One region of the Bacillus sp. ISL-39 genome, then DNA from elsewhere that is predicted to be linked to it. Evidence: a T-box and tRNA genes for the amino acid it is inferred to sense, from the RefSeq annotation. Region 1 holds a T-box; the other holds one or more tRNA genes.
The links. A T-box is a leader RNA that pairs with one kind of tRNA and senses whether it is charged. The one in region 1 lies ahead of alaS (alanine--tRNA ligase), so its partner is inferred to be a tRNA-Ala.

Region 1 (17,437 bases):
TTTCAAACATATGGTATTTACTTTATTGTCGTGATGCGAACGTTCATTTCACCGCCAGGAGTCTGGACAGTCACTTCGTCCCCTACTTTTTTGCCCATCAGGCTTTTCGCAATCGGAGAGTCGTTCGAGATTTTGCCCTCAAACGGGTCAGCTTCAGCGCTTCCTACTATTGTATAAGATTCTTCATCGCCATCAGGAAGCTCGACGAAAGTCACTGTACGGCCAAGGCTGACTGCATCTGTGCTCACTTCATTTTCCTGGATGATTTTTGCATTGCGGATCATATTTTCAAGAGTCGTGATACGTCCTTCTACAAAGGCTTGTTCCTCTTTTGCGGAATCGTACTCAGAGTTCTCTGAAAGATCGCCAAAGCTGCGAGCGATCTTGATTCTCTCAACAACTTCTTTTCGTTTAACAGTCTTTAATTGTTCCAATTCTTGTTCCAGCTTTTCTTTTCCTGCCTGTGTCATAGGAAACACTTTTTCTGTAGCCAAAATACTTCACTCCTTCTAGTCTTCACAAATCCCCAATAAAATAGATTGTGTAATATTATATTATGTATCCTGAAAAATATACAGGAGCGCGTCCTTGGGCAGGGCGCGCGATTTAAATAGAGCCACTTCAGGCCATTTATTTCTCATTGGACAAAAGGAAGCACTTTATTCAAGTACTTCCATGTCCACATTATCTATGCTATTGTGTCACAAAAATGATTTTTGTTCAAGAATTGTTTGAATTTTTGTTACCATCAGGTCGATCGCAACATGGTTGTGGCCGCCTTCCGGAATGATCACATCTGCGTAACGCTTCGTCGGTTCGATGAACTGGTTGTGCATCGGCCTAACCACAGTCACATACTGTTCGATGACCGAGTCCATTGAACGGCCGCGCTCCTTGATGTCTCGAAGCAGCCTGCGGATGATCCGCAGATCGGCATCTGTATCGACATAAAGCTTGATATCCATCAGATCGCGCAATCTTTCGTCCTCAAGGATCAGGATTCCTTCAAGGATGATAACATCCTTCGGTTCAACATGGACAACTTCGCTTGATCGAGTATGGACGGCATAATCATAAACCGGCTTCTCAATCGCCTCGTGGCGGAGCAGCTTTTGGATATGCTCGATCAACAGATCATTGTCAAATGCCAGCGGATGGTCATAATTTGTTTTTAAACGCTCTTCCATTGGCAGATGGCTTTGGTCCTTGTAATAGTAGTCTTGTTCAATCATCAGGATTGATTGACTCTTAAAGCTATCATATATTGCTTTTGTTACACTAGTCTTTCCTGAGCCGGAGCCGCCGGCTACACCAATTACAACAGGTTTGCGGTCCATTGATTTACTTCTCCTTCCGCATCATGTTATTTGGGTAGACAGGCTTGTCCATCTTGAACTTGACGATTTGCAGCGGATGGCGGGCAACATCCAGTTCATTGCCATCTTCATCCCAAATCTTCTCGACAACATGAGTGAAGTTCTCGATTTCAGGCCCAAAGAATTCAACCTCGTCGCCAGGCTTGAAGTAGTTCCTTTGCTGAAGTGTCACCATTTGTGTCTCAGCATCGTAATCAAGCACTAGGCCGGCAAAATCAAAAGTTGTCTTTTTGCTATGGTTTCCAAACATTTGCTCTTTATACCCTGGAACTCCTTCAAAGAAGGCAGTTGCTGTCTCACGGTTTGCACATTTATCCAATTCCTCAAGCCATTCCTGCTTGATAACGAAGTTCTCAGGATCCGCGCAATATGCATCAATCACTTTGCGGTATACACTGACTACCGTTGCAATGTAGTGGATCGACTTCATGCGGCCTTCGATTTTAAGGCTGTCGATGCCAAGCTCGATCATGCGCGGAATTGATTCAATCAACTTAAGGTCCTTAGGGCTCATCGCGAAAGGTGAGTCGCCTTCTGCAAACAAAGCGTTCTCTTCATTTCCTTCAAGTGTATACAAATCATAATCCCAGCGGCAGGACTGGCAGCAGCCTCCGCGATTCGAATCGCGTGCCGTCATGTGGTTGCTCAATGTACAACGGCCTGAGTAAGCAATACACATTGCACCGTGGATGAAGGTTTCGATTTCGATATCTACCTTTTCCTTCATTTCCTTGATTTCATCAGCACTTGTTTCACGCGCAAGAACAACTCGCTCCAGACCTTCTTCCTTCCAGAACTGGACAGCCTTCCAGTTTGAAAGGGATTGCTGTGTGCTCAGGTGGACCTCGATTTCAGGTGCAACCCTGCGGCAAGTTTCGATGATTAATGGATCAGCAACGATGATGCCGTGCACGCCGGCTCCCTTTAAGCCTAAAAGGTAGTCCTCAAGCCCATCGATGTTTTCGTTATGTGCAAAGATGTTTGTTGTAACATAGATTTTTGCTCCGTATTTCTTGGCGAACTCCACGCCTTCCTTCATTTCCTCAAAAGTAAAATTGTCTGCGTTCGAGCGCAAGCCATATTCCTGTCCGCCAATAAAGACGGCATCTGCACCATATTGGACGGCAATCTTAAGTTTCTCAAGATTTCCGGCTGGCGCAAGCAGTTCTGGTTTTTTGACAATCACGCGTTTTCCGTCAACAATCTGTGAGATTTTATCTGCTACTGCTGTCATCATGCAACCTCCTTATTGTTCTCTCTGTTAATAAACCGTCTCTTTGAAAAAGAATCCTGTATCCAGCGGCCGGTTTGGCGGCTGCAGTGCTTCCGCCTCATCAAGCAACCCGTCTTTTTCTTCATCATATTGATCTTGATCCTCAACAGCCAAATCAATGGCTTTACGGTAAAGCTTCGTTACTTCAAGAATATATTCAGGGCTCTTCAGGATGCCGTCAATTTTAAAAGAATCGATCCCGGCTTCCACAAGCTCCGTCAGTTCATCAATAATGCAAATATCATTAGGACTCATAATATGTGTGCCATTTTCATCTTCGAAAATAGGGTACTTATTCTCGCGCTCTTTATCGTGAAGAAACATATTGCGTTCCTGTTTTCGGTTTTCAACTTCCAGCGCTTTGCCTTGATATTCAAAGTAATGTCCGAGCAACGAGCGTTTTGACTGGAACATATTCATCATTCCGTGAACCTGTACCTCAATTTCAACCTCGGCATTTTCCTTGATTTCAACAATCGCGTCCATATTGATTTCCCTTGCAAGAACGGCGCGTTTAGCACCCTTTCTGCCCCAATAGTTGCAAGTATACCAGTTCGTGCCTGTTATTTCCGTGCTCCAATGAAGCTTCATTTCCGGAGCATATTCCTTTGCGGCCATCAAAACAGCAGGGTCGCCGAATGTGACTCCGTCCGCATTGACATCCTTAAGGAAAGTCAGGTAATCACCAAGCAAGTCCACTTTTTCATTATGAAATAACGCATTCATAGCGACATACACTTTCTTGCCTTTTGAATGAGCCTGTTCGATCGCCTGCTTTACATCTTCACGGTTAAACTCGCCAGCTAAGCGCAGGCCGAATTTCTGTTCACCAATCAAGAAAGCATCTGCTCCTGCCTCTGCGAGTGGAATAATATCCTCAACGCTCTTTGGAGTTACCAATAATTCAGGTTTATTCATTCCGTTCACCTCTTCTTACTAATCGCTATACCATCGCCAATCGGAAGGATGACAGTATCATACTCCTGATTGGCAGCAAGCCAGCGATTGAATTCATCTATTTTTTTTACCAGGCTGCGAAGTCTTCTGCTATCGGCTTCCTGATTATATACAAGCCCTTTAAAAAGGACGTTATCCGTAATGATCATTCCTCCTGGTTTCAAATACCCGGAGTACATTTCGAAAAAGCGCTTATACTGCCCTTTGGCCGCATCAATAAAAATGGCATCAAACGGAGCATAGCCGGCAACTTCCTCAACCAGCTCAAGCGCATCTCCACTGATTTGGATGATCTGCTGCTGCCTGTCTGCCCTCTTAATATAATCAACAGCAAGCTTAAACCGTTCCTCATCACGTTCCAAAGTAACGATCTTTGTTTGCGGCAGGGCGAACGACATCCTTAGTGCGGAATAGCCAATTGCCGTTCCTACCTCCAGAATCGCTTTCGGCTGCTGTATTCTTAAGAGCTGCAGCATGGTTTCAATACCTGCCGGCTCCATAATCGGGACACCATTTTGATCTGCATATTCCTCCATCTCTAACAGGAGGCCATTCCTGGGCTGTATTAAAGTATCTATATAACTTTGCAGCTCTTGACTAAGCAAGCTGCTTCACCTCTATTCAAAAGCTGAATCTCAGCAAGAGTAGATATTTTTAAATGACTATCCGAACATGAAAAAAATAGCGTTCACAGGTTAAGAGGAACACCTTCAGGCAATGCTGCCTACAGGTTCATAAGCTAAAAGCCACAACTCCTACTTCTGCAATACACGCTATCAAATGAATCTGAGCTCCCATCGAGAGCCCACACTGGACAGTAATATTACTACAAAAAAACACTTGTATTATTTTATCACAATAAGAAGGGAAATGCTAACCTTTCTGCATTTCCCTTAAATTTACAGTTATTTCTTGTTTGTGATATGTTCATTCACTTTGCGGTTATGCTCTGCGAGCGTTTTAGAGAAGAGCACTTCCCCTGTAGAGGTGGCAAGGAAATACATATCATCTGTGTCAGCAGGTGCAAGCGCAGCTTCGATTGACATTAGCCCCGGATTGGCGATTGGACCCGGTGGCAGACCCTGAATTTTATAGGTATTATATGGATCATCGATTTCAAGATCCTTGTAAAACACCCTGTCTTTATGTTCTCCATGCGCATAGAGAACAGTTGGGTCTGTCTGCAGCATCATTCCATCTTCAAGGCGGTTGTAGAACACGCTGGCGATTTTATCGCGGTCTACTTTCTCAGTAGCTTCCTCTTCGATGAGCGATGCCATCGTCATCAATTCATGTGTAGTCAGTTCTTTTTCTTCCATATGCCCCTTGAATTCACCGAGCACTTCCTTCGTCTTTGTAAGCATGACAGTTACTATTTCCTCGACTGTCGGCTTTTCTGAGTAAAAAGGATAAGTTGCCGGGAAAAGATAGCCTTCAAGCGGATACTTGACATTATCTTTCAGGATTTCCTCTGTGAGAACATCAGGGTATTTGCCCATCATCTTATTGATGAATTCTTTATCGTTCAGCTGTTTGAAAATCTCTTCCTCGTCCTGCTGTGTCTTTTCGGCAATAATCCCAGCAATCTGCTTTAATTGCTTACCCTCGGGAATCGTTATTTTCATGACAACTTCTTGCATGACCTTCCCGGTTTTCAAGCTTGTGATGATTTCAGGAAGCGTCATGGAAGGCTTCATTTTATAATCGCCCGCCATAAAGCCGGCTTCGTTTTTAAACTTCACATAATATTTAAAGACTCTGGCATCCCTGATGATCCCTTCATCCTCGAGAATTTGTCCGATTCCGGTTGTTGAGGAGCCTATCGGTATATTGACGTCCACTGTTTTCTTGCTGCTCTCATCCACTGGTTTCAGGGCTTCCTTGATATAATAATAGCCGCCACCGCCAATTGCCCCAATGAGCAGAATCCCCACGATCGAGGTGATGAAGACAATCTTCCTAACGATTCTCGCTTCCTTCTGCTGTTCAACCAGCTTTTCAGCAATCAATTGCTTTTTATCTGTTTTCGAATCTTTTATATTTTTCTCGTCTGACATAGTTCCCCCTCCAGTTAACAAAAACTTACTTCCTGGATACTCTCTAATATCACATCTCGAACCATTATACTATAATTTCTATTTTTATTTGCAAATAATTACGAAAAAATACTGCAGACGACAAATTAACCTAAATTTCGCCAGCGAATTCACGCTTGTTTTTATATGAATATAACCGACTCATTAATTAGTAGTGCTGGGCTTCAATAACTCGATACGAAACCTCGTTTTTATCGGACACTTTTCACGATTTCTCTCTTCTGTTTGGCCGATAGATCCCTTCTATCGGACACTTTCCGCAGACTCTCCCTTCCGTTTCGCCGATAGGAGTATCCGAGGAAAAATAAAAAGACCAGGCATTATTCGCCTGGTCCCAGTTTGAATATTTTATTCTTCGTCTTGCTCAGCAAGGAATGTTTCCAGCATTTCTTCGATCATGTCCCATTCTGCGTCAGTTTCGATTGGCATTAGTTCGCCATCTTCATTGTCTTCTGAAGGGTTGAATGCGGAAGCGTGGATTTCGATTTCTTCGTCATCGTTGTCCTCTGCACCTACTGGATAATAAAGCACATATGACTTGCCGAATTCTTCTGAGTCAAATGTGAAAAGTACTTCGCATAATTGTTCATTGCCGTTTTCGTCTACTACTGTGATGTTGTTTTCGCCGTGGTCCATTATAGTCACCTCAATTTAATTTTGGCTGTTTAAATAGCCTTGTAAAATCATTACTGCAGCCATCTTATCAATGACCTTTTTCCTTTTTTTTCGGCTCATGTCTGCTTCGAGCAAAACCCGCTCGGCAGCCACTGTCGTCAGACGCTCGTCCCAAAGGATGGCAGGCACACCGAACCTTTCTTCCAATTCACGGGCATAGAATTGGCTCGCCTCTCCGCGAGGGCCGATTGTGCCGTTCATGTTTTTTGGCAGCCCGACGACAACCTTGTCGACTTCATACTCTTTTATTATTTTACCAATTTCATCAAAACCAAACACATTTTCTTCTTCGTTGATTTTCAATGTTTCAAGCCCCTGAGCTGTCCATCCCAGTTCATCGCTCAGTGCAATGCCGACTGTTTTCGAGCCGACATCTAGTCCCATGATCCGCAATTTATTTCCCCTCTCGATGGTTCCTTAAATAGGATTTAACCAGTTCCTCGATAATTTCATCCCGCTCCAGCTTGCGGATGATGTTGCGGGCATCCCGATGGCGGGGAATATAGGCCGGGTCGCCGGAGAGCAAATAACCGACAATCTGATTGATCGGGTTATATCCCTTTTCCTGCAAGGCTTCATACACCTGCAGCAGGACTTCATTGGCATCATGCTCAAAAGGCTCTTCGGGAAAATTAAATCTCATCGTCTTGTCAAACGAGCTCATCGAATGCACCTCACTTTTAAAAAATGGCCGGTAAAATTTTCTTCAAGATACCTTCATTCTACACTACTTTACTTTTATATCAAATTGATTTCACCCATTCTTCGGCAAATTGAAGCGCATTGTCGAGTTTTGAAGGGTCTTTTCCGCCAGCCTGGGCCATATCCGGACGGCCTCCGCCGCCTCCGCCGCAAATTGCCGCTGCTTCCTTGATCAGTTTCCCAGCCTGATAGCCTTTCTTGATCAGGTCATCTGTCACTGCTGCAATCAGATTCACTTTACTGCCGTCGGTCATGCCAAGGAGGATGACTGCTGAGCCAAGCTTCTGCTTTAAATCATCAGCCATATTTCGCAGGCTGTTCATATCAGCTGCATCGACACGGGCTGCCAGCAGTTGGACACCATTCACTTCTTTGACCTTAGAAGTAAGGCTTCCTGCTTCAATATTACCCAATTTTGCCGAAAGGGATTCATTTTCGCGCTGAAGCTGCTTCATTTCAGCAAGCATTGAGTCAATTCTGTTTGCAACATCTTTAGGAGATGTCTTCAATTTGGCTGCAGCATCTTTCAGGATACCGATTTGGTCATTCAGCACTTTGTAAGCCGCTTCCCCTGTTACAGCTTCAATCCTTCTAGTTCCTGCACCGATGCCGCCTTCAGATACAATCTTGAACAGTCCAATGACGGATGTGTTTGGAACATGGCAGCCGCCGCAAAGCTCAAGACTATAGTCGCCGACTTTTACGACACGGACAATATCGCCATACTTTTCGCCGAATAATGCCATCGCGCCCATGGCTTTGGCTTCAGCAATCGGCTTGAAGCTGGTCTCAACCTGAATGCTTCTCCAGATTTTTTCGTTGACGATTGATTCTACTTGCTCAAGCTCTTCTGCAGTCACCTGACCAAAATGAGAGAAGTCGAAACGCAGTCTGTCAGGCTCGACAAGAGATCCTGCCTGGTTTACGTGACCTCCGAGCACATCCTTCAATGCCTGGTGAAGCAAGTGTGTCGCTGTATGGTTCTTGATGATTCTTGCACGGTTTTCCTGGTCCACTTGAGCTGTTACTTCAAGGCCTTTGGTTACCTTGCCTTCTTCTACAACTGCATGGTGAAGGTTTTGTCCGTTAGGAGCTTTCTTTACATCCTTGACAGATACCTTAACACCATTCGCTGCAAGGGTTCCTTTATCGGCAATCTGGCCGCCGCTTTCTGCGTAAAAAGGTGTAACATCAAGGATGAAATGGATCTCATCGCCTGCATTCGCTTCTTCAACAAGCTCGCCTTCTTTGACCAATGCAACAATCTTGCTGTTTGTTTCGAAATTATCATAGCCGACGAATTCACTGCTCTCTTTAATGTCGCCAAGAATACCGCCCTGAACCTGCATGGAACCTACATCCTGACGTGCAGCACGTGCTCTTTCACGCTGCAGCTCCATCTCTTTTTCAAAGCCTTCATGGTCGACCTTCAAGCCTTCTTCCTCAGCATACTCTTCTGTCAGCTCGACAGGGAAACCATAAGTGTCATATAGGCGGAAGACATCTTCACCCTGGACCATGCCGCTGCCTTTTTCCTTCTCCTTCTTGATTAGCTCAGAAAGAATCGAAAGTCCTTCATGAAGCGTTTCATGGAAACGGTCTTCTTCATTCTTGATGACCTTCTGGATAAAGTCGGTCTTTTCTTTTACTTCCGGGTAGAAGTCATGCATGATTTCACCAACCACAGGCACAAGCTGGTACATGAATGGACGGTTGATGTTCAGCTTCTTGGCATAACGCACAGCGCGGCGCAATAATCTTCGAAGTACATACCCGCGGCCTTCGTTTGAAGGAAGGGCACCATCGCCGACAGCAAATGCTACCGTACGGATGTGGTCAGCAATAACTTTAAACGCCTCATCCTTCTCTTTGGACTGACCGTATTTTTCACCGGAGATTTCTTCAGTCGCATTGATGATGGGCATGAACAAATCTGTTTCAAAGTTTGTCGGAACGTCCTGAACGACAGAAGCCATACGCTCAAGCCCCATACCTGTATCAATATTTTTCTTTGGCAGCGGTGTGTATGTTCCGTCAGGATTATGGTTGAATTCAGAGAACACAAGGTTCCAGACTTCTAAATAACGGTCATTTTCTCCTCCAGGATATAATTCCGGATCTTCAGGATCATTGCCGTACTCTGGTCCTCTGTCATAGAAGATTTCTGTGTTCGGACCACTTGGACCTTCACCGATATCCCAGAAGTTCCCTTCAAGGCGGATGATGCGCTCTTCAGGAACACCGATTTTCTCTCTCCAGATATTGAAAGCTTCGTCGTCTTCCGGATGGATGGTTACGGAAAGTTTTTCAGGATCAAAGCCAATCCACTTTTCATCCGTAAGGAATTCCCAAGCGAATTCAATTGCTTCTACCTTGAAATAATCACCGATCGAGAAGTTTCCAAGCATCTCAAAGAAAGTGTGGTGGCGCGCTGTTTTGCCGACATTTTCGATATCGTTCGTACGGATGGATTTCTGCGCATTTGTGATACGCGGATTTGCCGGGATCACACGGCCGTCGAAATACTTTTTCAATGTAGCTACACCACTGTTGATCCAAAGAAGGGAAGGATCATCGTGAGGTACGAGCGATGCGCTCGGCTCGATTGCGTGGCCCTTTTCCTTAAAAAAATCAAGATACATTTTTCTGATTTCAGCACCTGTCAGTTTTTTCATAAAACTAACCTCCTAAACCCAAGTGAAATTTTAGCTTTCAGGGATTTTAGACAACAAAAAAAGCCCTCATCCCTGGACAGGGACGAGAGCTTGCTCGCGGTACCACCCTGATTATGGACACAAAGACACGCGCCCATCTCTCAAAAACGCTTTAACGCAGCTGCTACGGCAGGTTTTGCCTGCACTCCGGAATAGCCTTCTGTTATCCTTCACCGGGAATTCTTTCAGCCTGGGAATCCCTCTCTGGACAATGGTCTATAACATACTCGTTCCTTCTACACTTTTCGAATTATTAATCTATAGCCGAATTATATATAGCCAGGTGCGGTTTGTCAAACGACTTGGCAAAAATTATGAAGGTCGTTCTTTCTTTCTCTCAAGGATGATATGATCTTTTGCATGAATCAATGCCGCCCTCAATACAACCAGGACAGGAACAGCAAGAATCAATCCAAGAATGCCGCCAACCTCTTCTCCTGCCAGCAGCGCAAACATAATCATCAGCGGATGCATGTGCAGGCTTTTCCCGACAATAAGCGGGGAAAGGATATTACCCTCGAGGAACTGAAGCGAGAATACAATCACTAGTGATAAAAGCACCATCTTCACCGACATGGTCGCTGCGATGATCACAGCTGGAATAGCTCCGATAATCGGACCGAAATAAGGGATTACATTCGTTATCCCAACGATTGCTCCCAACAGCAGCGAATACTTGATGCCCGCCATCCAAAAAAACAACGAAGATAGAACACCAATGATCAGACAGATGAGCAGCTGGCCCCGGATATAGCTCCCGAGCGACTTGTCGACTTCGTGCAGGAACTTTGTGCCTGGCTGTCTCCATTGCCGCGGTGTCAGATACCATGCCGCTTTCTTCATGACATCGAAGTCCTTCAGCATGTAAAAAGCGATAAACGGGATAACCGCTATCGTCAATATCGAATTTATGATATCCATCAGGAAAGCCATCGTACCTGCAAGCACTCCATCAAGCCATAGCTCCATCCGTGTAATTCCCTCCTCGATTCTTTCGTGGATCCCTGCCGGCCAAGTCGAGGTCTGGTCGACAATATTGTTTACCATTTGCCTATATTGCTCGGCAAAATACGGAGCATTCTCCGCCAGGTCACCCAGCTGGCGAATCACTGCGGGGACCCCTTTGTAAAAAGCAAACCCAGCACCGCCAAAGAACAAAATATAGATGATCAGGATCGAAACCCCGCGATGAAGGCCCTTTTGATGAAGGGCCTCAACAATAGGATGGAGCAAATATGTAATAAACGCAGCCACGGAAAAAGGAACAAGCAGTGAAATCAATACTTCCAAAAACGGAATCCAAATGGACTGTAATTTTATGAAAATAAATAGCACAATGAATAAAAGGAGAAGAAATCCGAGCCGGTAATACCATTTCATCTGGATATTCAATATCTTCACCTACCTTCCTGTTATTCTTGAAAAAAAGGTGGCGGATTATGCATTTTTGGCCTCGCGAGGATGCTTATAGAGACTTTTTTTGAGATTATGTAGCTATTTTTGTTATCAGTTAGCGAAATTTTTCCTGCTTAATGCTTTTTCGTGACTAGAAATTGTGTTTTTCAGTTAATATTTGTAAAACAAATCCAGAACAGTGCAATTGGAAAAATTATTCTCTTAATAATCGATTATAATTAAGCAAAAAAACAAAATAATCTCCCAAATATGATGCTTAATTGAGCAATGAAATCTGATAATCATGCCGTCTGCATAAATTTAGGAAAAACAAAGCTTGTTTTCCTGTTAAACAGTAAAAAACCCCTGCAAAAATTACAGGGGTTTATCATTAAGCAAATTAAAATAAAGCTTTCTTCATTTTCCTGCCAAGCCTCTTCATTTTTCTTCCAGACAACATATTATTGTTGGACGTATAGTTGTAAGCTGCCATGCCAGCACCAAAAGCGATTACGGAGGTTAACATTCTATTCAATGTGCTTCACCTCTTCGATTTATTTTATATGCCGTATTGACGTTGATCTTCTTCAAATAAATCATCAAGTGAGCTCAATGTTCCATCTTCTTCGACTTGATGGGTATGGATCAAGCCATTGTTCAGAGACAGTTCGATGAAGCAATTCCAGCAGTAATATTGGTTGATGCCAATTTTACCGATATCCTTGCTCCTGCAATTGGGACAACTTAACATAAGGACACCTCATCTCGATTTAACAGTGACGACGATGGCATCCTTTCCGATTGCAGGTGGACCAGTGGTCTTAATGACACGCTTCCCATTCGCGATATCCGAAAAAAAGCCATCCGTTAATTCGTACCCTACAATCGTGCCCACTTCTTCCATGAAATATACATCCTCCAGCAAGCCCAGCTGCTCCCCTTCCTTCGAAAGAAGCTTTTTCCCAGCGAGGCTCTCATTATGTTCAAATGTATATTCAGGCTCTGTCTCCAATCGCTCCAAGGCTGACTTGTCTTTCACCATGACCCCATCTTCACCAAAGGATGAAACCTTGTCCACTTTGACCTGAAACGTTTTCTTGATGAACGCACCCTTTTTTACAAGTAAGCCTACTACGCTTCCATTGCCAGAAATGCTCACATCACAAACTTCGCCCAGTTTCTGACCACTCGCCAATTCATATACAGGCAGTCCCTTTAAAAGTGAAAATGTCCGCAAAAGTGTGTCCCGCCTTTCCGAACACTCTTAGTTTCCACTGACTGCAGGCAATTCATGAGGTGTAAGGTTTTCCATGGATAATATAAAAGAATCCGCAATAATCGCAGATTCTTAAGCCTCATTTTCCTCCATGAAATCATAAGGAGTCAGATTGCCCATCCCTATCAGCGGATCAGCTTTTTTGATGATGTCGATATAATCCGTTTCCTCATCTATTGGGATATTTTGTCCACTTAGATTTTCCGGATGGGGCTTGCCTTGTTCCTTTGTGCCTGCTTCACCATTCAATCCAGGCAGCATTTGTACAAGCTTCTCAACCAGTGTGGTATTCCTTGCTGTATCCTCAGAGCGTTCAATCCCCATTTTCAGTGCTTCTTCTTCGCCAACAAGAATGAGGAATTGCTTACTTCTGGTGATCGCTGTATAAATCAGATTCCGGCGCAGCATCCTGTAGTAGCTTTTTACCACCGGAAGGACAACTATCGGAAATTCACTGCCCTGGGATTTATGTACTGAACAGCAATAAGCATGGGTGATTTGCGACAGGTCCTGCCTGTTATAAGTGACTTCAATGCCGTCAAAGGAAACAATCAGCTGATCTTGTTTTTCTGTGTTTTCCTTTGCGTAAAAGATCGCGACTACCTCACCCATATCCCCATTGAATACATTGGCTTCCGGCTGGTTGACTAGCTGGAGGACCTTATCGCCGATCCGGTATTTCACATCGCCAAACGCCAGCTCTTTCCTGGTGCCATCAGCATTCGCATTGAATAAATCCTGCAGCAGCTCATTTAAACGGTCAATACCGGCTGGACCCCTGTACATCGGTGCCAGTACCTGGATGTTCCTAGGGGAATACCCTTTCTTTTTGGCATTCGCGACTACCTTTTCGACTACCTGTGGAATCTGGCTGGTCGTACATTTTATAAACGATCGGTCCGGCTGTTGTGCGGAAATATCGTCTGGCAGATAGCCATTTTTGATTTGGTGAGCGAGTTCAATAATCGACGAACCTTCAGCCTGCCTGTAGATATCCGTCAGCCTGACGGTCGGGACCCTTCCAGAATCCAACAGATCCTTCAGTACCTGGCCGGGTCCTACTGATGGAAGCTGGTCTTCATCTCCCACTACGATGACCTGTATATTGTCAGGGAGCGACTTGAACAATTGATGAGCCAGCCATATATCAACCATCGAGGTTTCATCGATGATCAAGATTTTCCCTTCAAGAGGCTGGTCTTCGTTATGGTCAAAGCCTTCCGCGCCATTCCAGCGCAGCAGCCTGTGGATGGTCACGGCAGGCAGGCCGGTTGACTCAGTCATCCTCTTAGCTGCACGACCAGTCGGAGCTGCAAGCAAGAACGGATAAGGTTCTTCTTTTTTATAATCTTTAGGATCCAAAGAACAGCCATGCAGCTCTGCATATAGCTCAACAATTCCCTTGATGACCGTTGTTTTCCCTGTGCCGGGTCCGCCCGTCAGGATCATCATTGGTGACATGAGCGCAGTCTGGATTGCTTCCTTCTGACTTGGTCCGTATTGGACACCCAGGCGCTCCTCTAGATTACCGAGAGCTAGCAGAAACTCTGACTCAGGAAATTGATTTTCATATTCAGTCTGGTCAAGAATCCTTTTTATGTTCACAACCAGTCCTTTTTCCGAGTAATAAAGGGACGGCAGATAAATCCTGTGCTCTTCAGCAACCAGCTTACCTTCTTCACCAAGCTGGATGATTTCGTTCGAGATATCAGTGAATTGTATCTCTATATTCTGATTGTCCTCAAGCAGTTTTTTCACATCGACGAGCAGTTCCTCTGCATCCATGAAAACATGCCCGCCCTGGATGCTTGAAGCCTCGAGAGTATAAAGACAGGCCGCTTTGATACGATCCGGATGGCTGCCTGTCAAACCCAGCTGGCTCCCCAGTTCATCCGCCCTGCCGAACCCGATGCCTTGGATATCCTCCACCAGCTTATAAGGGTTATTTTGGATTACCTCAATGGCCTGTTCTTTGTATACCTGATAAATCTTCATCGACAGCTGAGGGCCAAATCCATATTCGTTCAATGCGACCATTACTTGTTCAAGGCCCTGATGCTCCATCAAAGTGTCATATAGTTCCTTCGCTTTTTCAGGAGCCAGCTTTGGAATCTGGTCAAGTACTGACGGGTTCTCAATGATTCGCGTTATCGCCTTTTCCCCAAGTGTATCGACGATTTTCTCTGCCGTTTTTATCCCGATTCCTTTGAAGAGATCACTTGATAGGTAACTGATGATCCCCTGCTTTGACTGTGGCAGATCCTTGCGGAAATGTGTCGCATGGAATTGGGCGCCGAACTTAGGGTGCTCTTTTACCTCACCAAAGAAAATATAAGTCTCCTGCTCATGAATCCGGGGGAAATAGCCTGTTATGACTGCTTCCTTATCCTCGTACTGCTCATTCGTTTCCTCAACCCTGATCCTCAGGACTGTGTAAAGATTTTGTTCATTATGAAAAATGGTGACAAGATGCTTTCCTTTCATGAACTTACCCTGTTCTGAAAACAAATCAAGCGAGTCCTGTTTGTCCAAAGCACTTCCCCCTTCCCTCCATTGACTTTTGATTGATGACTGATTTCGCATTAATTCTTGCTTTGTATATCTTAGCCGGTTGTTGTAAGGCATCAAGCTCTCTTCTTACTGCCTCTCATTGAAGAAGTCACAACACCCGTAAAAATTCAGCAGCCAATGATTACTGAAGCAACAAAGTTTACGAAAATAGGCTAATTAATTGAGATCCTGGCCCTCAATCAATTTCTTGCCGTGTCCTGCAAGCAAGTGATCTGGCTGGACTTCCAATGCACGATTGAACATATCGAGTGCCTTGTCGCCATCTTCTTTGTACCCATAAGCTACCCCTAGATTATAAAGTGCGTCCGCATGCTCCGGGTCCAGTTGGATTGCCTGTTCAAGCGCAATAATTGCTTCATCGATAAAAGCTTCCCTGGCCAGGCATAGGCCATATTGAAAATGGGCTTCAGCATCATTTTCGAGAAGCTCCGTGCTGCGCTGTAAATATGGCAGAGCCAGCTTGCTGCTGCCCAACTGTGCGAGACTCATGCCCAGCATAAAAAAATTGTCTCCATTGTCCAGCCCTTTTTTCATGGCCAGCTCAAACATCTTTCTGGCTTCATCGAAATCCTGGTTATCGTAATAAACACTGCCCTTGCTGTAGTATGCTGCGGTAGCATTTTCATCAAGATTGATTGCTTTATCGTAAAAATTCATCGCTCTTTCCGTATCGCCTACCGCGGTAAGAACGTTCCCGAAATTTATGTATGCAACTGGATCCTCTGGATGGTCTTCAATCGCTTCGGCGAATGTCTTGGCTGCATCCTCCCACTTGCCTTCTTTCATAAACTGAATACCTGTCTGATTTTTATCCATATATAACACTCCATTCTCCATGAAAGTATACCATACTAAAGGGAATTTAGACTCTATAGTGGGTGACTTCCCAAACTGTAAATGCGTTAAAAACTCCTAAAAAAGCCTAGTCAAAAAACAATCCCCGGCGAAGCTGGCCCGCCGGGGATTTGATCAGGATTAGCCGACATATGTCAGTTTGCTTCCGTCCTTGAAAATCTCGTCAATCGTTCCTCCGCCAAGACATTCATCACCATCATAGAAAACGACGGCTTGTCCGGGTGTCACAGCACGAATTGGTTCTTTGAACAGGACTTTTGCTGTCCCATCATCCTGAAGTTCGACCGTCACAGCGTTATCTGGCTGGCGGTAGCGGAATTTTGCAGTACATTCGAAAGTCTTAGGCTTTTCCCTATCAGATACAAAGCCGACATTAACCGCCGTGATGCTGTCTGAATACAGCAGTTCGTTGTGGAAACCTTGTTCAACCAGCAAGACATTACGTTCAAGGTCCTTGCCGACAACAAACCAGGGTTCACCTGAACCGCCAATGCCAAGGCCCTGGCGCTGGCCGATTGTGTAATACATCAGACCGTCATGTTTTCCTTTTACAACACCGTCCATTGTCTCCATATTGCCTGGCTGTGCCGGCAGGTAATTCCCAAGGAACTCCTTGAAATTCCTTTCACCTATGAAGCAGATGCCTGTACTGTCTTTTTTGGTTGCCGTGGCAAGGTTTGCTTCCATGGCAAGCTCCCTGACTCGGGATTTTTCCAGATTCCCGATCGGAAACAATACTTTTTCAATCTGGCTTTGACTCAATTGGTTCAAGAAATAGGTCTGATCCTTATTTTCATCAAGGCCGCGGAGCATTTGGCGTTCCCCGTCCCGGTCTTCGACTCGAGCGTAATGTCCTGTCGCCAAATAATCAGCTCCAAGGTTCATCGCGTGCTCAAGGAATGCTTTGAATTTGATTTCCTTGTTGCACATGACATCTGGATTCGGCGTCCTGCCTGCTTTATATTCATCTAGGAAATAAGTGAAAACTTTATCCCAATATTGTTTTTCAAAATTGACCGCATAATATGGAATGCCGATCTGGTTGCAGACGCGGATCACATCCTCGTAATCCTCGGTCGCCGTACAGACTCCGTTCTCGTCCGTGTCATCCCAGTTCTTCATGAAGATGCCGATCACATCATAGCCCTGCTCCTTTAAAATGAGCGCAGCAACAGATGAATCAACACCGCCGGACATCCCTACCACCACTCTCGTATCCTTTGGTGATTTTTCCATTATGCTTCACCTCTTTTCTCTTCCTTTAAAACTTATTCTTCCCTTAAACCTGGCTGTTTTTCTAAAACTAGCTAGTTTTCGCAAGCCGGCTGACAATTTTCGCCGTATTCTCAGCTGCTTTTTCAATCTGTTCCTTCGTATTGTGCAACCCAAAGCTAAAGCGGATGGAATTGGTCAGCTTATCATCTTCTTTTCCGAACATCGCGACCAGCACATGGGAAGGATCGATTGATCCAGCAGTGCATGCTGAACCGCTTGAAGCAGCAATGCCAGATAGGTCAAGATTGACAAGCATCGCTTCGACATTCGTG
Region 2 (13,729 bases), on a different contig from region 1:
TGCAAGGGTGAACTTTTTTTCAGCCGCAAATATCCAAACAGAAATAAGGCCAACAGAACTCGGAGATGATTCATGGCTAAAAGGGGCAGCCTTACTCGCAATCACTCATTTGTTTCAGGCTCCAATCTATGAAGAATCTAAATCTATATTAAATTGAGGTGAGAACATGGTTGGTATGACAAAGAAAAAGACAGCCTTTTGGGTAACTGTGTTCCTTTTGCCCAATTTAATCGGTTTTTTGACTTTTATCGTTTTCCCGCTTTTATCATCATTAGCCATCAGCTTTACGAACTGGGACCTAATATCCACTATGGAATTCGTCGGAATTGATAATTACAAACAGCTAATGGTGGATAAAGAATTTTGGGCAGCGTTTACCCATACGATAACTTTCATTATTGGATATTTACCCTTAGTAATGATTTTCGGATTAGCATGTGCTTTGCTGCTTAATAGAAAAGTAAAATTAAGAGCATTCTTCAGAGCAGCGTATTTTTTACCAGTAGTGACATCGTGGGTTGCCGTATCTCTTGTATGGAAATGGCTGTTCAACCCTAGTTACGGATTAATAAATTACTTCTTATCATTTGTTGGTATTGAGGGGCTTAATTGGCTCCAAGATGAAAGTCTAGCAATGCCAGCTATCATCATCACAAGTGTCTGGAAAGACATTGGATTTGTTATGGTACTATTCTTAGGCGGCCTACAAAATATTTCTACCTCCTACTACGAAGCCGCAGATATCGATGGGGCAAATTCCTGGAAGAAATTCTGGAATATCACCCTCCCGCTTTTGACACCTACGACATTTTTTGTAACCATCATTTCTTTGATTAACTCATTCCAAGTTTTTGACCAGGTCATGATCATGACTGAAGGCGGTCCTGGCGGCGCAACCAATGTGCTAGTTCAAAACATATACAATCATGCTTTCCGGTATTTTGAAATGGGCTACGCTTCCGCAATGTCATGGATTTTATTCATCGTCATATTTGTGATTACTTTGATCCAGATGAAAATGCAGAAAAGGTGGGCGGATTGAACATGGAAATGAATACGGTTACAAAACAATCAACTGTCCTTCAGAACGACTATCAACTTACAAGTCTTAGGATATTTAAAAAAGGTTTACTGTACATCGTTTTGATCTTAGGTGCAATTGCAATGCTGCTTCCTTTTCTATGGATGATTTCTACTTCATTAAAGAATCAAGGAGCAACAATGGTCTTTCCACCACAGTTTATCCCTGATCATGCAACCTTTCAAAACTATAAGGATGTGACTGGGGCGTTCCCAATGCTTCACTTTTTGGGAAACTCCTTGTTAGTGGCGGTTCTTACTACTTTAGGCCAACTGCTTTTATGTTCTATGGCAGCTTATGCGTTTGCCAGGATGCAATTTTGGGGCAGGGATAAACTCTTCCTATTATACCTGGCCACTATGATGGTTCCAGCGCAGGTCACCATGATACCTCAGTTTATTTTAATGAAAAACTTTGGCTGGCTTGATACATACCAGGCATTAATCGTCCCTGGATTGTTTAGTGTTTTTGGAACCTTTTTGTTAAGGCAGGCATTCTTGTCGATTCCGAAAGAACTTGAAGAGGCTGCATTCATGGATGGTGCCAACCATTTTTCAATATTCTGGCGAGTAATCATGCCGTTATCTAAACCAACACTCGCGACGTTAGGCATCTTTTCATTCATGCAGTCTTGGAACAATTACTTATGGCCACTTATTGTAATTAATGATAAAAGTTTTGCTACTTTGCCGTTAGGATTATCTCTTCTGCAAGGGAGGTGGGAAACGAATTGGAACATGATGATGGCAGGTGTGGTCATTAGTGTTTTGCCAATACTTGCAGTCTATCTATTTGCGCAGAAGTACTTTATTCAAGGAATGACAATGAGTGGAATGAAAGAATAATAAGGGGGAATTAAGATGACTCACAAAAGGCTTATTTCGGCTATTGTTCTACTATTTATGCTTACTTTTACTGTGTTGGCAGGATGTTCTGATTCGGAAAAAAGCTCTGGAGACAGCAAAGATGAAAAGGTAACAATCAATTACTTTACCTTTTCACCAGGTACTGACCATGAAAAAGACCTACAGGACATGATCAGTGCTTTTGAAAAGCAAAATCCAAATGTAAAAGTAGATTATGAGATTGCTGCTTATGATGATTATTTTACAAAGCTGCAAACCATGATTGCTGGCGGAAAAGCACCGGATGTATTCGAGCTTAACTATGAAAACTTCGTTAGTTATGCCTCGAAGGGAGCTTTAGCGGACCTGTCTAAATACATTGAAGAAGATAAGGACTTTGATCCATCTAAATTAAATCAAGAAGCATATAAAGCTTATCAATACGAAGGAAAGCAATATGGAATGGTGGAAAGCTTCTCAAACGTTGTTACTTTCTACAATAAAGACTTGTTTGATAAAGCGAAAGTAGATTATCCAACTGCAGAATGGACATGGGAAGATGAATTGGCAGCAGCACAAAAACTCACAAACAAGGGTGAAAAGATCTGGGGTACTTATTCACCGATTCAGTTCCATGAATTCTATAAAGTTATTGCTCAGAATGGCGGATCTGTATTCAATGAAGACAAATCAGAAGTAACCATCGATAGCCCTGAAAATGCAGAAGCTCTTCAATATATGGTTGATAAGGTGAACAAATATAAAGTTACTCCTTCTGTAGGTGATCTATCTGGCCAGTCACCAGAAGATTTGTTTAAGAACGGTCAAATCGGAATCTTGCATACTGGAATCTGGATGCTATCCGCTTTCAAAGATGTACCATTCAAATGGGATATTGCACTTGAAGCAGGCAATACACAAAAGGCTCATCACTTCTTCGCAAATGGATTAGCAGTTTCAAAGGACTCAGATGCTCAAAACGCTGCTTATAAATTTGCACGCTTCATGAGCGCTAGTGACGAAGCGGCAGAAATTCGAATTGCAAGTTCATGGGAACTTCCAGCAATCACGAATGAAGATATCTTAAAGCCTTATCTGGAACAAACTCCTCCAGAAAGCAGGGAAGTTATTTTTGAAGCAATGGATACGCTTGTTTTACCTCCAGTAATTGAAGATTGGAGTAAAATGAGTGACCTGATCACAAAGGAACTAGAAAATGTGGTGAATGGTAAAAAGAGCCCTGAAGAAGCGTTGAAAGTTATGCAGGGAGAATTAGAGAAGCTGAAGTAATCAAATCTGGAGAAGGATATCGAGGCATCCTCATATCCTTCTCTTCTAACATAAGGGGAGAGACATATGGATTCAAAAGCAATGTTCAGCAAGCTGCTTAAAGCTCATGTATACCAGTTAAATAATGATTATCCATCCTCGGAAAGAATTCTTCTTAACCATAAACCTCAACTCGATAAAGACAGCATATACCTTATTGCTACCTGGTTATGGAATGTGCAGAACCATTTAAAAGAAATAAATAGTGAGAGTTTGAAAGCAGTTAATGTTCAACCTTACTTAACGTTTCTCCAGGATAATTGGAGAAAACCTTTTGAACGTATCTGGGGAGACGGCAAGAAAGATATTTATGTTTCGAACATTGCAATGGTATATGCGGCATTAACTCAATCCAAAAATTATCTCCAGCAATATGAACTCCAAAAAACAATCACGGAAATCAGAGATTTTGTCTTTGACTTTCTACTTTCTGGGGGGATGTTGCTTGATGCAGTGAATGAACGGCAAATTTCTTTGGATATGCTTACTGCAGTTATGCCATATGGATTGTTTTCTCCGGAAGACTTAATTGTGGTAGAAGCAGTTGGTCAAATTGAAAGGCAGTTAGTGAATAATACAGGGGTACTAAAAACGATTGAAGGTAAGAAAAAATCTTCTTCAGCAACCGCACTATTGTCTTTGTATTTTTTGGAAAAGGGCAACTATGAAAAAGCAAATACCTATTTAAATTTGGCAAAAGGGTTAATTGAAAAAGAGTCAACAGAGGAATCCGAGCTTGGAAAAGTGATTATTGAAATGATAGACCACTATAAGGTTGATTCAATAGAAGAGTACAAAATAGTACATACACCCTTTGGCAATCATAACATTTACGAACCGCAGCTTACAGAACGCAGTCCACATAATCCGACTACCGAAGAACCTATAACAGTAGCTTGCCAGGTATGGCCTGAAGGCGAAGTAGATTCAGTTTTATTAACTTTAAAGTCAACTAGCGGTGAAACAGTAAAGAAAAATGAGTTGACTCGAAAATATCTTGAGGATAAAAAAGTATACATTTGGACTGGAATTATCGAGCCTCAGACCAAGCAGGAGGAATTCAGTTATCAATTCTCTGCTTTTCAAGCCGAGAACCTTAAGGTGCAATCAGAGTGGTTTCCAATCACCCCTCTAAAACGCCGGGTACTAAATGAATTCCGCTTATTTGAAAAGGCTGAGAGTGAAGTAGTCTTGTTAGCGAAAGATGAGGATGGTTTTTCATTACAAATCAATTTGGGCTTCAATGAAGACCAGTTTTATATCAATATTGATTCTAATATTAATCAAGAATTTCTCCAGGCAGAATATGAAGCTTTTACCCTTAGATCCATGAACCAAGAATTTACTATTGACCTGCAGATAGATCCATTTTTTATTTGCATAAAAGATGCCAACAAAACACTTTTAAAATCACATGATTTCCTTTCCTTTATTGAATGTACGACTGATGAAAATCAGTTTATAAGAGACTTAAGGCTTAATTTGCATACACCGATGAACGAAAGCTTTTATGGATTCGGAGAGAGATATAACGCTGTTGAGCAGCGAGGGAATATCATTGATTGCTATGTTTATAACCAGTATCGAGACCAAGGTACAAGGACTTATATACCTGTTCCTTTTTACATCAGTTCAATGGGATATGGCTTGGTGGTTAATACCAACAGGTACACCCATTTTGACATCGCTCACTCATTGAAGGATGCCATGTCTATTAAGATAAGGATGTCAGAAAAAGAACAAAGCACCTTTATTACCGCATTCTTTGGAACACCAAAAGAAGTGATTGAAACCTTTACTTCGAAAACTGGCAAACCAGTATTACCACCCGTTTGGGCATTTGGACCCTGGATGTCGAGCAATAACTGGGACAGGGACAGTCTGACCCGTTCAGAAGTTGAGAAAACAAATGAATATCAGATACCAGCAACTGTTCTAGTCCTGGAACAGTGGAGTGATGAAGCCACTTATTACATGTTCAATGATGCCCAATATGATGTGAAAGTTAATGGAGAAAGTCATTCCTACAACGAAATTGAGTTTCCTGAATGGGGACGATGGCCGGATCCGAAGGGATTGTTTGAATACCTGCATGATAACGGGTTGAAAGTTCTTCTGTGGCAGATTCCGATTAAAAAATACTTAAACAGGCAAACGCATCCACAAAAAGATGCGGATGAAAAATATATGCTGAAAAATGGATATGTTGTCAAAAAGAAAGACGGATCTCCATACAGGATGCCTGAAGGTTGGTTTAAAGAAAGTCTATTGATGGACTTTTCAAATGAAGTAGCCAAAGAATGGTGGTTTAGCAAACGGAAGTATTTGCTAGAAATTGGAGTAGATGGCTTCAAAACAGATGGTGGGGAGTTTGTGTTCGGAGACGAATTGCTATTTGCTGATGGGAAAACCGGCGACGAAATGCGTAACTTGTATCCAAATGATTATATAGAGGCGTACTACCAATTCGCTAATGACTTTAAAAGCGGAGATTCAATGACCTTTAGCCGTGCGGGATATATGGGAGCTCAAAACTTCCCGGCACATTGGGCAGGGGATGAAAGATCGACTTTTGACGCCTTTAAGCGATCTTTGGCTGCAGGTATCACTTCTGGGATGTCAGGAATTCCATTTTGGGGCTGGGATTTAGCGGGATTCAACGGTGATATTCCAACGGCCGAATTGTTTGTCAGATCTGCAGCTATGGCAGCCTTTTGCCCAATCATGCAATATCACGCTGAAAGCAAAGGTGAGTTTAATCAGGACCGCACTCCATGGAATATTGCAGAGAGAACCAATCAATACGTTGCAATTGAGGGATATAGATTTTATGCCAATGTCCGAATGAACCTGCTCCCTTACATTTGGAACGAAGCAAGAAAAACTAGTGAAACAGGTATTCCATTAATGCGCTCCTTATTTATGGAGAACCCTGAAGATCAACGAGGTGAAGGAGTATTCGACCAATATTATTTTGGATCTTCTTTATTGGTTGCTCCTGTAACAGAAGAAGGTGCAACTTCAAGAAAAGTTTATTTCCCTGAAGGGAATTGGTTTGATTTCTGGAACGGAAAAAGAATTATTGGTCCTGCCTATGAATTGATTGATTCACCACTTGACCATATTCCTGTTTACGTAAAAGAAGGGTCCGTAATTTTAACGAATGTGGATCAAACGCTTCAATTAGGTTCTTGGGTTTCCAATGATATTACCAGTTATGTCAGACCATTATTGAGGGTTTATTTGAAGGATGGATTATCAGAAAGAATCAATGACCACTTGAATAATCAGTGGAGTGTTGACGTCATAGAAGAATCGGATAGATGGAGGATTTCAGTAAGTGGACCAACAGAAGAATTTGATGTTTATCTTCCTGATGAAGCTAACTCAGAAGGAAAAGCTGTTTTTGTAAACGGAAAGAAAAAAGCTTGAGTACATGGAGGAATGAATGTGTTAGATACAACTAGTTTTGCTGTCCTTCCATCCCAGGAAAAGATCGAAGGCGAGCCTAAATTACATGTTGGGTCAGTCAAATCTTTCTCGTGGAAAGATCATATGCTAACAGGGACAAATGAGCATGGTGAGTTTTTGATTTATTTTGCAGAAAAAAAGATTCCTAGGATCATCATAAATCCATTTGGAGAAGTAGAATCGGGGTCGAGCATTGCTGTTTCACTTAAGCAAGTGCCTCATGAGGCATCGTTTCAGGAATCGTATGACCAATTAATGATCACCTGTGATTCGGTAAAAGTTGAGGTAACCAAAGATCCTTTTACAATAAAGATATCGAAAGATCAAAGAACAGTTTTTCAGTCGGGGAGCCCGGCAGCTTTTTATAAAAACAGTGGTGAAGTATTTTTTGATTCACTGATGGAAGCTGAAGATGCCTTTTATGGGTTTGGAGAAAAGACCGGCTTCCTCAATAAGAGAGGTTCGAAACTGTCGATGTGGAATACGGACGTTTATGCACCACACAATAAGGACACGGTCGAACTGTACCAATCCATTCCGTATTTTACTGTTCACAACAAGCAAAGATCATATGGACTTTTCTTTGACAATACGTTTAAAACCGAATTTGATACCCAGACCTATTCAAATAAATTTAGGATGAGTGCCAATGGTGGCCAAATCGACTTCTACCTTTTTGTTGGTGGGGATTTAAAGGAAATCACCACCCTTTACACTGAACTGACAGGAAAAATGAGTCTTCCTCCCAAATGGGCGGTTGGATATCATCAGTCCCGCTATAGCTATCGGTCAGAAGAAGAGGTCCTGGAAGTCGCAAATCGTTTCAAAAAAGAAGGAATCCCTTTGGATTGTATATTTTTCGATATCCATTACATGAGAGATTATCGAGTATTTACCTTTGATAAGGATCATTTTCCTCAACCTGATAATCTAATCTCTACTCTATTAAATGAAGGGATCAAGGTTGTGCCAATTGTAGATCCAGGAGTGAAAAAGGATGGTCAGTATCCGGTATACACAGAAGGGGTAAAGAAAGGCCTGTTTTGTAAGTATCTTGATGGGCAGATATATCATGGGGATGTCTGGCCTGGGACGAGTGCATTTCCTGACTTCATGAATTCTGACGCTAGGAATTGGTGGGGAAGTTTGCATCAATTCTATACCAACCTCGGCATTGAGGGAATTTGGAATGATATGAACGAACCATCTGTCTTTAATGAAAGCAAGACCATGGATCTTGATGTGATGCATGATGTGGATGGAGAACTGAAATCGCATTTGGAGATGCACAACACCTACGGACTTTACATGAGCAAAGCAACTGCCGAAGGACTTTCTGAGCTTCTTCCCAATAAACGTCCTTTCGTTTTGACTCGTGCTGGTTATGCGGGTATCCAAAGGTATGCCACCGTCTGGACGGGGGATAACCGAAGTCACTGGGAGCATCTTGAAATGTCATTGCCGATGATCATGAATCTTGGCATATCAGGGGTTGCTTTTACTGGAGCGGATGTTGGCGGTTTCTCTTCTGACTGTACACCTGAATTGTTGATCAGGTGGACGCAGGTCGGGGCTTTCATGCCTTATTTCAGGAATCATAGTGTACAGGACAGTATCCGACAGGAGCCATGGGTTTTTGGTAAAGACACAACTGAAATAGTCAAAAAATACATCAAACTGAGATATAAGTGGCTTCCTTATCTATATTCCCTATTCCATGAGTCATCCCAAACGGGAGTCCCAATCGTTCGTCCTCTTGTGATGGAATATCCTGAGGATGAAAATACATTTAATATCAGTGATCAGTTCCTTTTAGGAAGCAATGTCATGATCGCACCTATTTTACGGCCTGGTAAGACCCATCGGTCCATCTATCTTCCTAAGGGAGCTTGGTATGATTACTGGACTAAAGAATCATATCAAGGTGGAAAGTATGTCTTAATTGAAGCAGTGTTAGATAAGCTCCCAATCTTTATTAAAGAAGGAACCATTCTTCCTATTGGATCAGAGGTTCAAAACACAACTGAAAATCAAATCCTTGAGATTGAAGTTTATGCTGGTGATAAAGGGAAGTTCAGTTTGTATGAAGATGATGGAAGTTCCCTTGGCTATAAAGATGGTCAATATTCCATCACAAATTTCCAAACTGAAATGAATGACGGTTATCTGAGAGTTAATGTAAATATAAGCGGAGATAAGCAGTGGAAAAGCCAAGTAAAAAGGATGAAGGTTTATGGCTACTCGGGAGACGTTAGGGTTGAGAATTTATCTGAAGTAAGGGAGCCGGAGAAATGGAAAATCGAGATACTGTAGTGGAAAAGGTAAAGAATGACCAACAATGGTGGAAAAAAAGTATAGTATATCAAATCTATCCTAGAAGTTTTTATGATTCCAATGGGGATGGTATTGGGGATCTGCAAGGGATTATCCAAAAGTTGGATTACTTAAAGGAGCTCGGCGTGGATGTGATCTGGCTAAGTCCTATCTATGATTCTCCAAATGACGATAATGGTTATGACATAAGGGATTACTACCAAATAATGAAGGAATTTGGAACGATGGAGGATGTGGATCATCTTCTTGATGCTGCTCATCAGCGAGGAATGAAAATCATCTTGGATTTAGTAGTGAATCATACTTCTGACGAACACTCCTGGTTTGTAGAATCGAAGAAAGGCCTGGATAATCCGTATCGAGACTATTATGTTTGGAAGCCAGGAAAAAAAGGAAAAGAGCCGAACAATTGGGGATCGATTTTTAGTGGGCCGGCCTGGGATTATGAAGAAAATACAAATGAATATTATCTGCATCTTTTTTCAAAAAAACAGCCTGATTTGAACTGGGAAAATCCAGCTCTGAGGAATGAAATTTACACTATGATGAAATTTTGGCTTGATAAAGGCATAGACGGTTTTCGTATGGACGTCATTAACTTTATTTCTAAGGTCCCTGGTCTTCCGGATGGGGAGGTTAAAGAAGGTGCTATATATGGGGATGGAGGTCCATACTTCGTAAATGGACCAAAGATTCATGAATACTTGAGAGAGATGAATGAAAAAGTTCTATCTCACTACGATATTTTGACTGTTGGGGAGATGCCGGGAGCGAGTACTTCAGATGCGGTTATGTACACAAATCCTGAAAATAAGGAAATTAACATGATTTTTACCTTTGAACACATGGGTTTAGATAGTGGTCCTACTGAAAAATGGGATCTTAAACCTTTGAGCCTGGTTGATTTAAAGGAGAATCTGGCAAAGTGGCAGACTGAATTGCATGGCACAGGTTGGAATAGCTTGTATTGGAATAACCATGACCAGCCAAGGATTGTTTCCCGGTTTGGTGATGACCAGGAGTACCGAGTGGAATCTGCCAAAATGCTTGCGACTTGCCTTCACATGATGCAGGGGACACCTTATATTTATCAGGGTGAAGAGATCGGAATGACAAATGTTAAGTTTGAATCGATAGAACAATATCAAGACGTCGAGACAATAAATATGTTCAAAGAAAAACGTTCTCTTGGTGTTCCAACAGAAGATATCATGAACTCGATTTATGTAAAAGGCAGGGACAACGCCCGGACTCCTATGCAGTGGAACGAACAAATTCATAGCGGGTTCACGAAAGGAACTCCATGGATCGAAGTAAATCCACGCTATAAAGAAGTTAATGTAGAAGCCGCTTTAGCAGATAAAGAGTCTATTTTTTATCATTATAAACATTTAATTGCTCTTAGAAAGAAATTAGATGTTATCACAACCGGTGACTTCAATCTATTACTTGAGGATCATCCAAAGATTTTTGCATATGAGCGAAGAAGTGAGAATGAAAAGGTTGTTGTGTTATGTAACTTCAGCAGCGAGGAGATTTTCCTTGAGGGAGAAGCATTATTAACTGAAATTACTAATGCGGAATTAATCGTACAAAATTATAAAGAAGTAGAACTAGGCAAATTAAGGGCATATGAAACAGTGGTCTATTATCAAAAGGACAATCAATAATGAAAAAAGCCGTCAAACCAATTGGTTTGACGGCTTTTTTAGTAAGTGGAGAATAGGGGGCTCGAACCCCTGACCTCAACGCTGCCAGCGTTGCGCTCTCCCAGCTGAGCTAATCCCCCGTATCTGAATAGATAAGGTACAAGAAAGATTATATAACCATCTCGCTGGACATGCAAGACAAAATTTTATGTAAAAATAAAAAAGCCGCAATTCAGCGGCTTTCCTCCTACAAACCTTCAATTTCAACCCTGTTGATCCCTTCAATATCCGACACCGTTTCATACACATCCGTCGTCTTTCTGCGGAAGTCCACGGTTACAATCAATTGCACCAGCTGATTTCCCTCTGCAAGATCCTTAATACGGACATTTTTTAAGGCGATTTTTTCCTCTTTGATCCTGGTAATAATATCGGCTATGCTTTCCCGGCTATTGACATTAAACTGCAGCCGGATCTCTTTTTCCCTTAATTGTCTTGGACCTATGAAAGTCATCAGGAACGGTATGAATTCCACACTCACAATGAGTAGAGCAACACCAGCAATGGCTTCCCAGTAAAACCCGGCGCCAACCGTGATGCCAATTCCAGCGGCACCCCAAATCATCGCTGCCGTGGTCAGACCTGAAATTGTGTCATTCCCTCTTCGTAAAATAACTCCGGCACCTAGGAAACCTATCCCTGAGACGATTTGCGCTGCCAAACGGAGCGGGTCCATCGTGATATTCACATCTTCATCCCCAGGGAACATATAAGCCGACTCACTTGATACAATCGTTAAAAGACAGCTGACGATCGATATAACAAGGCTTGTTTTAAGTCCTACCGGTTTTCTTTTAATCTCCCGTTCGAGCCCAATCACCAGGCCCAGGAATGCGGAAATCCCCAACTTTAGCAATATTTCCATATCAATTGAATAGAACATATCGTTTCTCCTGCCCCTAAATAAGATGTATTTACTTTCCCTAAAAATCACAGACTAAACTTTTTATAAAAAATAAAATTTAATTCAAGATAAAAGTTCGAATTCATTGTAAAATACATTTAATTCACATTGTGTAACTTAAAGGAGAATAGAAATGCAGTCACCTAAAGTAAATCCTTATATGGCGGTAGCAATCGGCGTCGTGGCAGTCTCAACTTCTGCGATCCTGGTCAAGGTCTCATCCGCGCCGTCCGGAGTCATAGCTTTTTACCGATTATTTTTTTCAGTACTATTAATGCTGCCGGTATTTCTTATAAAGTATGTTTCGGAACTTCGTCTTATTACGAAACGGGATTGGGTATTCACCGGAATAGCCGGGATATTTCTGGCCTTCCATTTTATCCTCTGGTTTGAATCACTAAACTATACCTCGGTAGCAAGCTCAACTGTGCTGGTCACTCTTCAGCCTCTATTTGCATTCGTGGGTGCTTATCTGTTCTTTAAAGAGCGTGTTTCAGCTAAAGCGATTTTAAGCGGTGTGATTGCGATTGGCGGCAGCGTCATCATCAGCTGGGGTGATTTTAAAATCAGCGGAAGTGCACTGTTTGGGGACTTTTTGGCGATTGTAGCCTGTGCATTGGTAACCGTATACCTTTTATTTGGCCAAACAGTCAGAAAAAGGATGTCTTTAATAACCTATACCTTTATCGTCTATAGCATCAGTTCAATTACATTGTTCTTCTATGTAATAGCTGTTGGTGACTCGTTCTATCCATATCCTACGAGCGATTGGGTCTACTTTATCCTCCTCGCGCTGATCCCAACTTTGCTTGGCCACACATTGTTTAACTGGTCTATAAAATGGATTAGCGCCTCAGTTATTTCGATGGCGATACTTTTTGAACCAGTTGGCGCAACCGTACTTGCGTTCTATCTGCTCGGTGAAAAAGTCATTTGGACTCAGATTATCGGAGGACTAGTTGTTATCGTAGGCATAACTTTGTTTTTAGTAGATGAAAGAAAAATGAAGCTGAAAAATCAAGCCGAAATCAAATCAATATCGGGGTAGGGGATGTATGTGCAGATCAGAAAGGCTACAAAAGATGATGCAAGCGGAATTGCCAGGGTTCACGTCAGAAGCTGGCAAGAAACTTATCAGGGGATTATAAGCCAGGATTACTTGGATACTTTAAAGGTGGAGGACCGGAAACCTTTATGGGAAAAAAGCTTATCAGAAAGTGCTAATATCTCTCCTGTTTTTGTCGCTATTAATCCAGAAGGGGAAATAGTAGGCTTTGCATCCTTTGGAAAAGAAAGATCAGGGAATTTTAAAGCCGATGGAGAATTGTACGCGATCTATATCCTTAAAGAGTATCAAAGAGGAAAACTGGGCCTGAGGCTGCTGCAAGCCGGTGTGGATGATTTGCTGAATCAAAATTACGAATCCATCCTCGTGTGGGTGTTAGCCGATAATGAAAGCCGGAAATTTTATGAAAGCCTTCAGCCGCAAAAAGCTGGGGAGGAAGTTGTGAAAATTGCAGGCAGAGAATATGTCGAAGTAGCTTATATGTGGAGAGATTTACAACTGCTGCGCCAGGCTGCTAGAGAAAAACTGTAAGAGTATAGATGCAAAACCTTAAGGTGTAAACAAAAAAATCCCCTTCATAGAGGGGATTTTTTAAATATTTTTAAATGAATAGGTAAGTGAACCTTGAAAATAATAATGCACAGACAGAGCTTAAAATAAGAGTTCCTCCGTGTACCTTTCCTTCAGTGTTTGCAATTTTAATGGCTTCAATATAGGCCATGCTAAATAAAAGGATTGCCATTAATAATGATAGATATAGTGCAATTGATTGCAGCAAGTAGGATCACCTCTGTAAAATAGTTTGTCCAACGCATTATATGAGGACTTGTAAGAAATTATTATTAAAAACATTAAATAAGAAGAAACTCGGAAAACCTGAAAAGAATGATCTTATTGTGAAAAATTCTTTTAAAATTATATTGCAAACATATTTTATCCATGGTATATTTAATCTCGCTTCAGGAAAACAACGTTGAATTGAAAATCAAA

Region 2: it encodes a tRNA-Ala, which carries the amino acid that the T-box ahead of alaS (alanine--tRNA ligase) is inferred to sense. The anticodon was not compared.

The regions. Positions count from the first base shown of each region.
Region 1 covers NZ_JAGGQM010000001.1:111,564-129,000, reverse strand. Annotated here, with positions in the region: gene greA (transcription elongation factor GreA) at 18-494, opposite strand; gene udk (uridine kinase) at 702-1,337, opposite strand; gene J7E37_RS00590 (peptidase U32 family protein) at 1,342-2,610, opposite strand; gene J7E37_RS00585 (peptidase U32 family protein) at 2,638-3,567, opposite strand; gene J7E37_RS00580 (O-methyltransferase) at 3,573-4,211, opposite strand; gene mltG (endolytic transglycosylase MltG) at 4,512-5,663, opposite strand; gene J7E37_RS00570 (DUF1292 domain-containing protein) at 6,051-6,338, opposite strand; gene ruvX (Holliday junction resolvase RuvX) at 6,354-6,770, opposite strand; gene J7E37_RS00560 (IreB family regulatory phosphoprotein) at 6,772-7,041, opposite strand; gene alaS (alanine--tRNA ligase) at 7,121-9,754, opposite strand; T-box leader at 9,830-10,041, opposite strand; gene J7E37_RS00550 (AI-2E family transporter) at 10,106-11,185, opposite strand; gene J7E37_RS00545 (YrzQ family protein) at 11,589-11,714, opposite strand; gene J7E37_RS00540 (hypothetical protein) at 11,748-11,939, opposite strand; gene J7E37_RS00535 (PRC-barrel domain-containing protein) at 11,949-12,425, opposite strand; gene recD2 (SF1B family DNA helicase RecD2) at 12,537-14,996, opposite strand; gene J7E37_RS00525 (tetratricopeptide repeat protein) at 15,192-15,851, opposite strand; gene mnmA (tRNA 2-thiouridine(34) synthase MnmA) at 16,011-17,126, opposite strand; gene J7E37_RS00515 (cysteine desulfurase family protein) at 17,194-17,437, opposite strand, start outside.
Region 2 covers NZ_JAGGQM010000036.1:1,943-15,671, forward strand. Annotated here, with positions in the region: gene J7E37_RS21740 (ROK family protein) at 1-157, shown strand, start outside; gene J7E37_RS21745 (carbohydrate ABC transporter permease) at 167-1,042, shown strand; gene J7E37_RS21750 (carbohydrate ABC transporter permease) at 1,165-1,926, shown strand; gene J7E37_RS21755 (ABC transporter substrate-binding protein) at 1,942-3,216, shown strand; gene J7E37_RS21760 (glycoside hydrolase family 31 protein) at 3,283-6,687, shown strand; gene J7E37_RS21765 (glycoside hydrolase family 31 protein) at 6,706-9,039, shown strand; gene J7E37_RS21770 (glycoside hydrolase family 13 protein) at 9,018-10,730, shown strand; tRNA gene J7E37_RS21775 (tRNA-Ala) at 10,777-10,849, opposite strand; gene J7E37_RS21780 (MgtC/SapB family protein) at 10,957-11,652, opposite strand; gene J7E37_RS21785 (DMT family transporter) at 11,807-12,721, shown strand; gene J7E37_RS21790 (GNAT family N-acetyltransferase) at 12,731-13,270, shown strand.